2 regions of the Flavobacterium sp. 22659 genome follow, and region 2 is predicted to be linked to the other one. Evidence: riboswitches for the same ligand, from Rfam matches in the RefSeq annotation. Region 2 holds a riboswitch; the other holds the start of a gene.
The links. A riboswitch is a leader RNA that binds a small molecule or an ion and turns the genes downstream of it on or off. The one in region 2 is predicted to bind cobalamin.

Region 1: another riboswitch for cobalamin. It lies ahead of ACTJIW_RS00345 (TonB-dependent receptor plug domain-containing protein); the one in region 2 lies ahead of ACTJIW_RS12415 (TonB-dependent receptor).

What each region holds. Positions count from the first base shown of each region.
Region 1 covers NZ_JBQEMU010000001.1:58,704-64,704, forward strand. Annotated here, with positions in the region: gene cobU (bifunctional adenosylcobinamide kinase/adenosylcobinamide-phosphate guanylyltransferase) at 1-317, shown strand, start outside; gene cobT (nicotinate-nucleotide--dimethylbenzimidazole phosphoribosyltransferase) at 482-2,161, shown strand; gene ACTJIW_RS00335 (adenosylcobinamide-GDP ribazoletransferase) at 2,211-2,996, shown strand; gene cobC (alpha-ribazole phosphatase) at 2,981-3,514, shown strand; cobalamin riboswitch at 3,584-3,786, shown strand; gene ACTJIW_RS00345 (TonB-dependent receptor plug domain-containing protein) at 3,814-5,673, shown strand; gene ACTJIW_RS00350 (YncE family protein) at 5,679-6,001, shown strand, end outside.
Region 2 covers NZ_JBQEMU010000010.1:164,615-170,615, forward strand. Annotated here, with positions in the region: gene ACTJIW_RS12400 (T9SS type A sorting domain-containing protein) at 1-979, opposite strand, end outside; gene ACTJIW_RS12405 (helix-turn-helix domain-containing protein) at 1,277-1,687, shown strand; tRNA gene ACTJIW_RS12410 (tRNA-Glu) at 1,968-2,039, shown strand; cobalamin riboswitch at 2,193-2,430, shown strand; gene ACTJIW_RS12415 (TonB-dependent receptor) at 2,616-4,577, shown strand; gene ACTJIW_RS12420 (DUF5074 domain-containing protein) at 4,611-5,768, shown strand; gene ACTJIW_RS12425 (PKD-like domain-containing protein) at 5,785-6,001, shown strand, end outside.

The DNA of each region.
Region 1 (6,001 bases), on a different contig from region 2:
TCAGCGAAATTGATTTTTCAGGTAAAGTCGCCTTAATTGATTGTGTAACGCTTTGGCTTACCAATTTCTTCGTAGACAATAAAAATAATGTTGAATCAAGTTTAGAAGAAGCAAAAAAAGAGTTTCTATTGATAGCAAATCAAGAAAATGCAACGTTGATTATTGTGACCAACGAAATTGGAATGGGAGTTCACGCTGCTACCGAAATTGGCAGAAAATTTACAGAACTGCAAGGCTGGATGAATCAGTTTCTGGCTTCAAAAGCAGATGAAGTAGTTTTAATGGTTTCCGGAATTCCAGTTAAGATAAAAGGTTAACCATCGCAAAAATCAATTTCAATTTCAAGAATCAATAAAACAAATTCTAAACTTTTAAATTCCAAATTCCAATATCGTGGAGTATCTTTACATAAAGAGTAAATTGATATTGAAGTTTGAAATTGAATTTTGTCATTGATATTGATTTTTGAAATTGAAAAATTATGAGCCATTTAGACGATATATTAAAATCACGCCGCGACACCCGACATTTTACTACCGATGAGGTTCCTGATGAAGTCATTCAAAAAGCTTTACAGGCTGGACATTGGGCGCCATCTGTTGGATTGACCGATGCGACACGTTATTATATCATTAAATCGGATGCTGTTAAAAGTGTGATTAAAAACCTGTTTTTAGATTATAATAAAAAAGCGGAAGAACTTACTGATAATCCGGAACAGAAAGAACTTTACAAATCGCTAAAGCTAGAAGCTATAGAAGAAGCACCAATTGGACTTATTATTGCTTACGATCGATCGGTTTTAAATCAGTTTACGATTGGAACCATTGGCAGTAATGAGGCTGTGAAGTTCAGTTCGGTTTGTGCAGCGCAGAATATTTGGCTTTCACTAACAGAACAAGGTTACGGAATGGGCTGGGTTTCGATTTTAAATTATTTCCAATTCAAAAAAATTCTTGATTTACCCGAAAATATAGAACCGCTTGGTTATTTCTGCATTGGAAAACCTGCTACAAATTATGGCAATCAGCCCATGTTACAGCAATTACACTGGAAACAAAAATCTGAAACTGCAGATTGCAAGGAAATCAATAAAATTCATCAAATCAATATTTCTGATTTCGATTTAAAAAAAGAAAACAAAGCAGATTCTAAAACTGATTTCGCTGGACTTTTACAAGAAAAAATAGATTCAAAAACCAAACCTCTTGGTTCATTGGGGAAATTAGAAACGTTGGCTTTTCAAATGGCATCTGTTTTTGAAACTTTAAATCCGAAAATTATAAACCCTAATGTTGTTGTTTTTGCAGCTGATCACGGAATTGCCAATCACGGCGTAAGTGATTATCCACAAGATGTAACGCGCCAAATGGTGAATAATTTTCTGAATGGCGGTGCTGCAATAAATGTTTTCTGCAAGCAGAATAGTATCGAATTATCGATTGTAGATTCGGGCGTAAATTACGATTTCCCAACAAATGCTAAATTAATTAATGCCAAAATAGCAAAAGGCACACAATCTTTTCTTCACGCTTCGGCAATGAGCGAAACTGAACTTCAATTGTGTTTTGAAAAAGGAAAATCAATTGTAGAAAATATTGCCAAAACAGGTTCTAACTGTATTGGTTTTGGCGAAATGGGAATTGGAAATACTTCTACAGCTTCTATTTTAATGAGTCTTTTAACGGGGTTGCCTATAGAAGAATGCGTTGGAAAAGGAACGGGAATTAACGACCAAAAACTGTTCGACAAACAAAATATTCTAAAAAAAGCATTGGAAAATTATTCCGGTCAAGCCGAATTAAAACAGCATCTTGCTTATTTTGGAGGTTTTGAAATTATGCAGATGGCAGGCGGGATGCTGACAGCTTTTGAAAACAAAATGCTGATTCTTGTTGATGGTTTTATTTGCAGTGTGGCTTTTTTAATTGCTTTTAAAATAAATCCGAACATAAAACAAAATGCCATTTTTTGTCATTGTTCTGCCGAAAAAGCACATTTAAAACTGCTGGAATATCTTGAAACAAAACCCATTTTAAATTTAGATCTGCGTCTGGGAGAAGGAACCGGCTGTGCAGTTGCTTTTCCTATTTTAAAATCGGCAGAAGCTTTTTTGAATGAAATGGCTAGTTTTGAAAGCGCGGGCGTTAGCAGGAAATAGTTTTCAGTCGCGGTTTTCAGTCACAGTTTATAACTTCAATTATCCATAAATGAAAAAAGAACTACATATTTTTTTTACTTGTTTAATGTTCTACACCAGAATTCCATGTCCAAAAAACATCGATCATAATCCTGATTATTTAAATAAAGCCACACGATATTTCCCTTTTATTGGCTGGATTGTCGGATCAATTTCATTTCTGGCTTTTTATCTTTTTTCATTATTTCTTTCAACAGAAACAGCAGTGATTTTTTCAATTATTATTTCGGTTTTAACTACCGGTGCTTTTCACGAAGATGGATTTGCTGATGTCTGCGACGGATTTGGCGGAGGATGGACTAAAGAAAAAATCCTCACAATTATGAAAGACAGCGCCATTGGTGCTTATGGAGCAATTGGTTTGGTTTTGCTTTTTCTGGTAAAATTTAAACTGCTTTCAGAATCTATTTCACTTTTTACTCACAGCATTTTTCTGTTTTTTCTTTTATTTATTTCTGCACATTCTTTAAGTCGTTTAGCAGCAATCAGTATTATTTTTACACATGAATATTCTCGCGATGATGCTTCGAGTAAAAGTAAACCAATAGCAAAAAACCACAGCTGGAGAGAAGTTTTGGGTTCATTTTTCTTCGGATTAATTCCGTTATTGGCACTCTCCTATTTCAATTATAAAACTCTTTTGGCTTTAATTCCAATTTTTATTACCCGATATTTTCTGGCTCGTTATTTTCAAAAATGGATTGACGGCTACACGGGTGATTGTCTTGGCGCCACGCAGCAGGTTTGTGAAGTTGTATATTATTTAAGTATTCTTTTTATATGGAAATTTATCTAGTTCGCCATACCGAAACGATCTGCGAAAAAGGAATTTGCTACGGACAATCGGATGTTGATATTGCTGCGCCTTTTGACGAAATCTTTGACAGAATTATATCTGAATTGCCGTTTCAAGCGGTAATTTTTTCAAGCCCGTTAAAACGTTGTTCTATTCTGGCAAAACATATTCACAAAAATACAAACGCCATTTCTTATCAGGAAGATGACCGCTTAAAAGAAATGAATTTTGGCGACTGGGAATTAAAACCCTGGGATGAGATTCCGCCAGAAGAGTTAAATCCGTGGATGGACGATTTTGTAAATATTCCCGTTTCTAATGGAGAATCATTTACAGAATTACATTCAAGAGTCGGCGGCTTTTTAGCTGAGCAGATTTCAGACCTTAAACATCCTGTAATCATTGTAGCTCATGCGGGTATTATACGAAGCATTTTATGCCATCAAACTTCACTGCCTTTAAAAGAGGCTTTTCAAAACAAAGTCGATTTTGGGGAAGTCATAAGAATTGAACTATAATCTGGCTATTTGTTTGATTATTTGATTACAAAAACAATACATATTTGAATTATCAGTATTTTTAACTTTATATTTGCACAAAATTAAGGTTGTGTTTTGATTAACACATTAAAAAGGGAATCAAGTAAAATCTTGAGCTGTACCCGCAACTGTAAGCTTAGTTCTAAAAAAGAATGCTTGTTGTAAACTGCAAAACCACTGCTCGCCCCCGCGAATGGGAAGGTAAACAACAAGACGCAAGCCAGGAGACCTGCCTTTGTAACGAATATCGAGCTCTCGGGAAAAAGAGTGTAGAAATTATGACTTTAAGAATACGTTTTGCTTTTTTTCTTTTGATGTTGTGCCAATTCACTTGGGCGCAGAGCGATTCTATTAAACTAAAAGAAGTTGTAGTTTCAGATTCTAATCTTAAGAAATATTCTACTTCGCAGTCTGTTCAGGTTTTAAACGATTCAATTCTCGACACAAACCAGCCTTCTTTAACCTCTCTTTTAAATTTTAATACTGTTATTTATTTCAAAGAAAATGGGCTCGGAATGACTTCTGCCCCATCTTTTAGAGGAACAACAGGCGCACAGACCGCTGTTATCTGGAATGGTATAAATATAAATTCACAATTTTTAGGTCAGGCCGATTTTAATACTATTGGAACGAGAGATTTTAATTCTATAACAGTAAAAGCCGGAGGTGGAAGTGTTTTGTACGGAAGCAGCGCTATTGGCGGAAGCATTCACCTGAACAATGATTTACTTTTTAAAAACGAATTTTCTAATCATGTTTTTTTCAGCGCTGGAAGTTACAATACATACAGTGCAAATTACCGCACTATAGTTTCATCAGATAAATACAGCTTACAGGTCAGTATTTCAAGAAACAGTTCTGATAATGATTTTAAATATCCTGGCAATTCAGACGAAAGAAACATTAATGGCCAATATTATAACACAAGTATGAATACTACTTTTGGTTATAAAATCAATGCTAATAATACTTTAAAAGCTTACAGCCAGTTTTACGATTCAGAACGTCACTTTTCTTTAACATCGCCAAATGCTTCAAAAACAAAATACAACGATTTTAATACTCGTAATTTATTAGAATGGGAAAGTCAGCTGGGACGTTTTACATCTAAATTGCGAGCAGCACATATTGGCGAATCTTATAAATATTTTCCAAGTATTACCTCCAATAATTTTACTTACGGAAAAGTTGAAACTTCAATCATAAAATACGATTTAGCTTTTGATGTAAATGATAAAATCAAATTAAACTCAATTGTAGACTACAGCCGAAACAAAGGATACGGTTCGAGTATTGATAATGTAAAAAGAGAAGTTGGTACTGCCAGTCTGCTTTTGCATCATTTGTTAACTGAAAAATGGGATTATAACGCCAGTATTCGTCAGGAAATTACAGACAACTACGGTAATCCTTTTCTTTTTTCATTTGGAACAAAATATGATTTCACCAGTTTTTATCATTTGAAATTCAATGCTTCAAAGAATTTTAGAATGCCTACCTATAATGATTTGTTTTGGGAAGGAAGCGGCAACCCTAATTTAAAACCCGAAACTTCTTATCAGGCAGAAATTGGCAATGAATTCTTTAGAAAAAACTTTACTTTATCAATTACTGCCTATTATAATTCTATTAAAGATTTACTGCGCTGGGTTCCGGGTGAAGGTGGCGGTGATGTATGGGCGCCTGAAAACACAGATAAAGTGAGAGCCTACGGAGCAGAAGTTCTTGTAGAATGGAAACCAAAATTTGGGCAAAATAATTTCACAATCAACGGCACGTACGCTTATACAGTTTCAGAAAGTCAGCAGCTAATTAAAAACGAATTAATCTACAAACAGTTAATTTATGTTCCTTATCATAAATTAACAGGCTCTGTCGCTTACAACTGGAAAAAACTGTCTTCTTACTTTCAATACCTCTATAATGGAGAAGTTTACACTACACCTTTTAATAATCGTGCATCAAAAATTAAAGATTATAATGTTGGAAATATTGGTGTCGATTATGATTTTGGAGCAAAAAACAGTTACAAAATTGGATTTCAGGTTTTAAACCTGTGGAACGAAAATTATCAACCCGTAACAAGCAGACAAATGCCGGGTAGAAATTATACTATATACATAAACCTTAATTTTTAAATTTCATGAAAAAATTTAACAAACTATTTTTAACAGTCCTTATAAGCTCGGCATTTTTTGTGTCTTGCAGCAACGATGATGACAATAACGATGAGCCGCGCGGCGATTATGAGAATGGAATTTTTATTGTTAATGAAGGTAATTTTGGAAAAACCAACGGAACTATTTCTTATTTATCAGATGATTTGAGTATCGAAAACAATGTTTTTTCTTTAGTTAATCCTGGTAAAACTACTGGAGATACTCCTTTATTTATTGGTTTTAAAGATGATGCAGCATATATAGTTGTAAACGGATCAAATAAAATTGAAGTAGTTAACAGATATAC
Region 2 (6,001 bases):
CTGTATTATTAGAAATATCTAATGCCGTTAATTGATTCGAATAACATACTAAAGATTTTAAAGCAGTATTCTTAGAAAAATCTAAAGTCGTTAATTGATTGCCACTGCAATTTAAAGACTGCAAAGCTGTAAAATCTTGAATTCCGGTTAAATTAGTAATAGAACCGCTGGAAATATTCAAAGAAGTTACTACTGAGACTTTAGAGGTCGGTACTTTTCCATCTGCTATACCGGAATCAATTCCTAAAGAGATTAATTTTTTCTCAAAATTCACATCAGGAATAAGGGTGTATTCAACAACAGCTGAGCAATCTAAACTGTAACTTGCCTCAGTATCTTTTGATTTCCAATTGGCATTAGCATAAGCCACATTATCTACCTGAATACAGCTTAAGTAATTGCCATCAAAGGAACTATTTATAGATAACTTAGTATTATTTCCGTTTTTCAAATTCAGTTCTACTAATTGATTGGAAGAACAATCTAAGTATGTTAAAGCAGGATTCTTAGAAAAATCTAAAAACTTTAATTGATTCTCATAACAATGTAAAATTGTTAAAGCAGTATTTTTGGAAACATCTAAAGATTTTAACTGATTGTGATAACAACGTAACTCTACTAAAGCAGTATTCTTGGACAGGTCTATAGTCGTTAAGTAATTGCTTCCAAAACTCAAGTATGTTAAAGCAGTATTCTTTGAAACATCTAAAGCCGTTAATCGATTCGTATCACAAAGTAAAGATTTTAAAGCAGTAAAATCCTGAATTCCTGTTAAATCGCTGATTAGACTTATCCCCCTAACATTCAAAGTAGTAAGAGTGTTTATTTTTGAAGTTAAAACTTTACCATCCGGTGTACCAGAATCAATTCCCTGACGGATTAGTTCTGCTTCAAAATACGGATCGGGGATCAGGGTGTATTGTTGGGCAAAAGATGATACGCTCGCAAAGAATAGTAAATAGAGTAGTTTTATTTTCATAGTAAATATTTTGTTAATATTAAGTCCCAAATATATAGAATATCAACTAACATCCTAATGCAGATTGTTAAAGAAGTTAAAAAAAGTTTGCACTTGAAATAATTTTTTCACCTGTGAGTATTATTCATCAAAAAATATCGCTAAAGGAGAGTATACATATATTTCAAATTGACATTCCATATTTAGATATAATATCTGACAAAAAGTATATTTTCGGGATATTTTTTTATCTTTGAAATTCAGGTTTTTTAATCGAAATGGCTTTATCTTTGAGCCTTCAGAAATCAAGATTCATTTATGGAACAGAAAATTCATCAGGGAAGAAACGTAAAACGTTTTAGAGAAATGCTCAACATAAAACAGGAAGCTTTGGCTTATGATTTGGGCGAAGACTGGAGCCAAAAAAAGATTTCTTTGCTGGAACAGAAAGAAGTAATTGAGGATAATCTGCTTAAACAAATCTCTTCAATATTGAAAATTCCTGTTGAAGCTTTTCAAAACTTTGATGAAGAACAGGCCGTAAATATTATTGCTAACACTTTTCATGAAGGATCTGTTGCTAACAATTCTGGATATATCAATTGCGCTATTAATCCAATTGATAAAATCGTACAACTACACGAAGAAAAAATTGCTTTGTACGAGCGCATGCTAAAAGAAAAAGATGAAATGATGGCAAGACTTGAAAAGCTATTAACGAATAAATGATTTTTAAAATACAGAAGAAAACATACAAGAATATTCCCTCAAAAGAATATTTTTTCACTTTTTTTAAAATTATTTTTTCTCAATAAAATTTTCTTCATTGGCTCTTCTAAAACTAAACAACAAATTATATATCAAATAAATACAAATTTATTAATCTTACTTATTAAAGAAAAACGATCATCAAAAATGATCTTTTAATAAAATTATTTAAAAAATTTTTATCAAAATCCTTTGTACATCTCAAAAATAGTTGCACTTTTGCACCCGCAATAACAAAGCAGGTCCGTTCGTCTATCGGTTAGGACGCCAGGTTTTCATCCTGGTAAGGGGGGTTCGATTCCCCCACGGACTACAAAAAGCTTCAGAGAAATCTGGAGCTTTTTTTGTTTAAAATAGTCTGCTCTAAATATCAGTTCTCAAAACTGAATTTTCAATCAATAAGTCTCTGAAAAAAAGCACAGAACATTTTTTTCAAAAACAGCACCATAACCCAACTTAGTTTATTTACCTTTGCACCCGCATTGGTTTAGCTGCAACTTTTCGAGGGCAGCTAACGAAGAGGGAATCAGGTGCAAATCCTGAACAAGCCCGTTACTGTAAGTTCCATGCAACATTTTGACAGACAAAAAAGCTTTTTGAGGCTTTTAAAATCTAATCTTTTGCCACTGCATTTTTCATCAAATGTGGGAAGGCGGTTCAAAATGGGAATAAGTCAGGAGACCTGCCACTGCAAATAAATTCAGGCTTTCGCGGACCAAAGCTTTGAACAAGCGCAATATCAAACTAACATTTGATTTCGATTTTTTCCGTTTAAAACTATTTGTTACAAATAGACCATTTTTTTATGCACGTATGTAAACAAAGGCCGTTAAGCCTAATACATTGTGGATTATGTTTTTTGCTTTGGATTTTGTTCTCGAATCCAATTTTGGCACAAAACCATCCCAAAGCTAAAGAAGTTGATTCTTTAAAACCGCTTCCATTAAACGAAGTTATTCTAACCGCAAGCAAACGCGAGTTCAGGATAGAGTCGCCTATGCCTGTCCAGATTTTATCTGGCAAACAGCTCGAAAACCTTAACAGTCTTTCTGTTGCCGATGCGGTTCGTTATTTTTCAGGCGTACAATTAAAAGATTACGGCGGAATTGGCGGTTTAAAAACCATTAACGTCCGCAGTTTAGGAAGCGCTCATACAGCAGTTTTTTACGATGGAATGACGGTTGGAAATGCTCAAAACGGACAGGTCGATTTAGGAAAATATTCGCTTGACAATATTGAAGCCATCGAACTTTATAACGGTCAAAAGTCTACTATTTTTCAGCCGGCACGCGGATTTTTCTCTTCTAATACTTTATTCCTAAAATCGAAAGTTCCCGTTTTTGAATCGGGTAAAAATGCAAATGTCAGGGCTTCTTTTAAAACCGGATCTTTCGGACTGGTGAATCCTTCTGTTCTTTATCAGCAAAAAATAACTTCTAAAATAGCTCTTTCATCAAATATTGAATGGATGAAAGCCGATGGAAAGTACAAATACAGGTATCAAAAAAAACACGGTTACGACACGACAGCTGTTCGTCAAAATGGAGATATAACCGCTCTTCGCGCTGAATTAAACCTAAACACAAAGTTTGGAACAAACGGACAAGCCAATCTTAAAGCCTATTATTACGATTCTGAAAGAGGTCTTCCTGGCGCTATTTTAGCCAATCGGTACGAATATGTACAGCGTCAATGGGATCGGAATTTCTTTATTCACGCTTCGGTACAAAATTCTTTTTTTGAAAAACACGAAATGCTGGCAAATGTAAAATTCAGCCGTGATTACAGCCGTTACATCGACCCGGATTATAAAACTCTTGAAGGGGCATTAGACAACAAATATTACCAAAACGAATTTTATGCTTCGATTGTTAATCTCTACAACATAAAAGACTGGTGGAAAATGTCTTTCGCAGCCGATCTTTCTATAAATACACTCGATGCTAATTTATACCATTTCCCCTATCCTACCCGATATTCTTATTTAGGAGCACTTTCAAGCGAAATGCATTGGAAACGTCTGGATATTCAGGCAAATTTATTGGGCGCTTATATCGATGAACAAGTCAAATATTACCAGCAGGGAGACAGTCAGCATGTTTTTTGTCCGGTTGTATCAGCTTCTTTTCAGCCATTTGATGTAAAGAATTTTAGAATCAGGGCATTTTATAAAGAATCTTTCCGAATGCCGACTTTTAATGATTTGTATTACACTTTTATCGGGAACAGCTTTTTGCGCCCGGAATTTACAACTCAATATGATTTTGGAACCACTTATCTTATCGAACCTAAAAAGTTTTTACAATCAGCTTCATTTCAGGCAGATGTTTACTACAACCGCGTAAAAGACAAAATTGTAGCAATGCCGTCTTCTAATCTTTTTAGATGGACGATGATGAATTTGGGAGAAGTTGATATTCGCGGTTTAGAAATCAATACCAATTTGGTTTTTAAATTTCCTGAACAAATATTTTTAGACTTAGGTCTTAGTTATACCTATCAGCAGGCAATCGATATTACACCAAAAGGCACTACTTATGCCGATCAAATTCCTTACACACCTAGAAACAGCGGTACTTTAACTTCTTCTATTAACTGGAAAAACTGGAATTTAAACTACAGTTTTATTTATACAGGCGAAAGATACAGCCAGAAAGCCAACATTCCTGTCAATTATGTAAAACCTTGGTACACGAGCGACATGGCGCTTATCTGGAACGGAAAAATTGAAAAACTTCCTGTAAAAATAAGCGGTGAGGTTAACAATTTATTTAATCAATACTATGATGTCGTACTCAATTTCCCTATGCCGGGAAGAAATTACCGATTAAGTATGTCTATAAATCTTTAAACTAAAACAGCATCAACAATTAAAATCTCAATAATGAAAACAAATTTCAAATTTTGGCTTTTACTCGTATTCGCAGCAATTGCCTTTCAGGGATGTCAGGAAGAAGATCCCATTATTCCTGAAGAAGTGGTGGTTTTACCTCCGGAAACGGTTACAACAGTACAAGGTTTTTACCTTCTTAACGAAGGAAATATGAACATGAACAAAGCTTCGTTAGATTATTACGACTACGAAACAGGAACTTACAAACGCAATGTGTACGGACAGGCAAATCCTGATGCAACTTTGGGCTTAGGAGATGTGGGCAACGACATTGGTATTTACGGCTCTAAACTTTATACAGTAATTAACAACTCAAACAAAGTTGAAGTTATGGATGTGGTTACTGCAAAACGTCTTAAAGTAATTGATGCCAAAAACTGCCGTTACATAACTTTTGCCAACGGAAAAGCTTATTTAAGCGCTTACGACGGTGAAGTACAATTGGGTGAGAATTCTCCAAATGGTTTCGTTGCCGAAATCGACACCACTTCTCTTGCCATTACAAGAACTGTAAAAGTAGGCCGCCAGCCTGAAGAAATGGCAATTGTAGGCAATAAACTTTATGTTGCCAATTCAGGAGGATATAGTCCGCCTGATTATGAAAAAACCGTTTCTGTAATTGACCTAAGCACTTTTACCAAAATAAAAGATATTGAAGTTGCCATAAATCTTCACAGAATTGAAGCCGATGAAGACGGAGATTTGTACGTAAGCTCACGCGGTGATTATTTCAACATTCGCCCTAAATTATTTGTAATCGACACTAAAACAGACAACATCAAAAAAACCTTTGATATTGCCTGTTCTAATATCACAATTGCCGGGGAGAAGGCCTACATTATAGGTTCTGAATTCAGTTATGCAACCGGCGACTGGGCCATTAATTATTCGATGATTAATGTAAAAACCGAAACCCTTCTTTCTGAAAGTTATCTGCCAAAAGCGGTAAGCGACGAAATTGTAATGCCTTACGGAATTGCGGTAGATCCGGTTTCTTTAAACGTTTATGTAACAGATGCAGGAGATTATGTTTCGCCCGGAAAATTGTACTGCATTGACAAAAACGGAAATACAAAGTTTACCGTTACCACAGGCGACATTCCGGCTCATTTTGCTTTTAAAACCAAAAAAACAATAATTAATCCATAACCTTAAATTTTTAAAAATGAAGAAAATTCTACTAGCATTGTCGGTTATCCTGCTTCTATCAGGATGTTACAAAGACGATATTAACGATCTTAAAAACGACGTCAATGACTTGAAAAACAGAATGGCACAATATGAAAACCTGCTTGATGTTCTTAATAAAAGATTGTACGTTGTAAGTTATGAAACTAAAGACGGAAGCTATGTTATTACAATGAGTGACGGATCAAAACTAA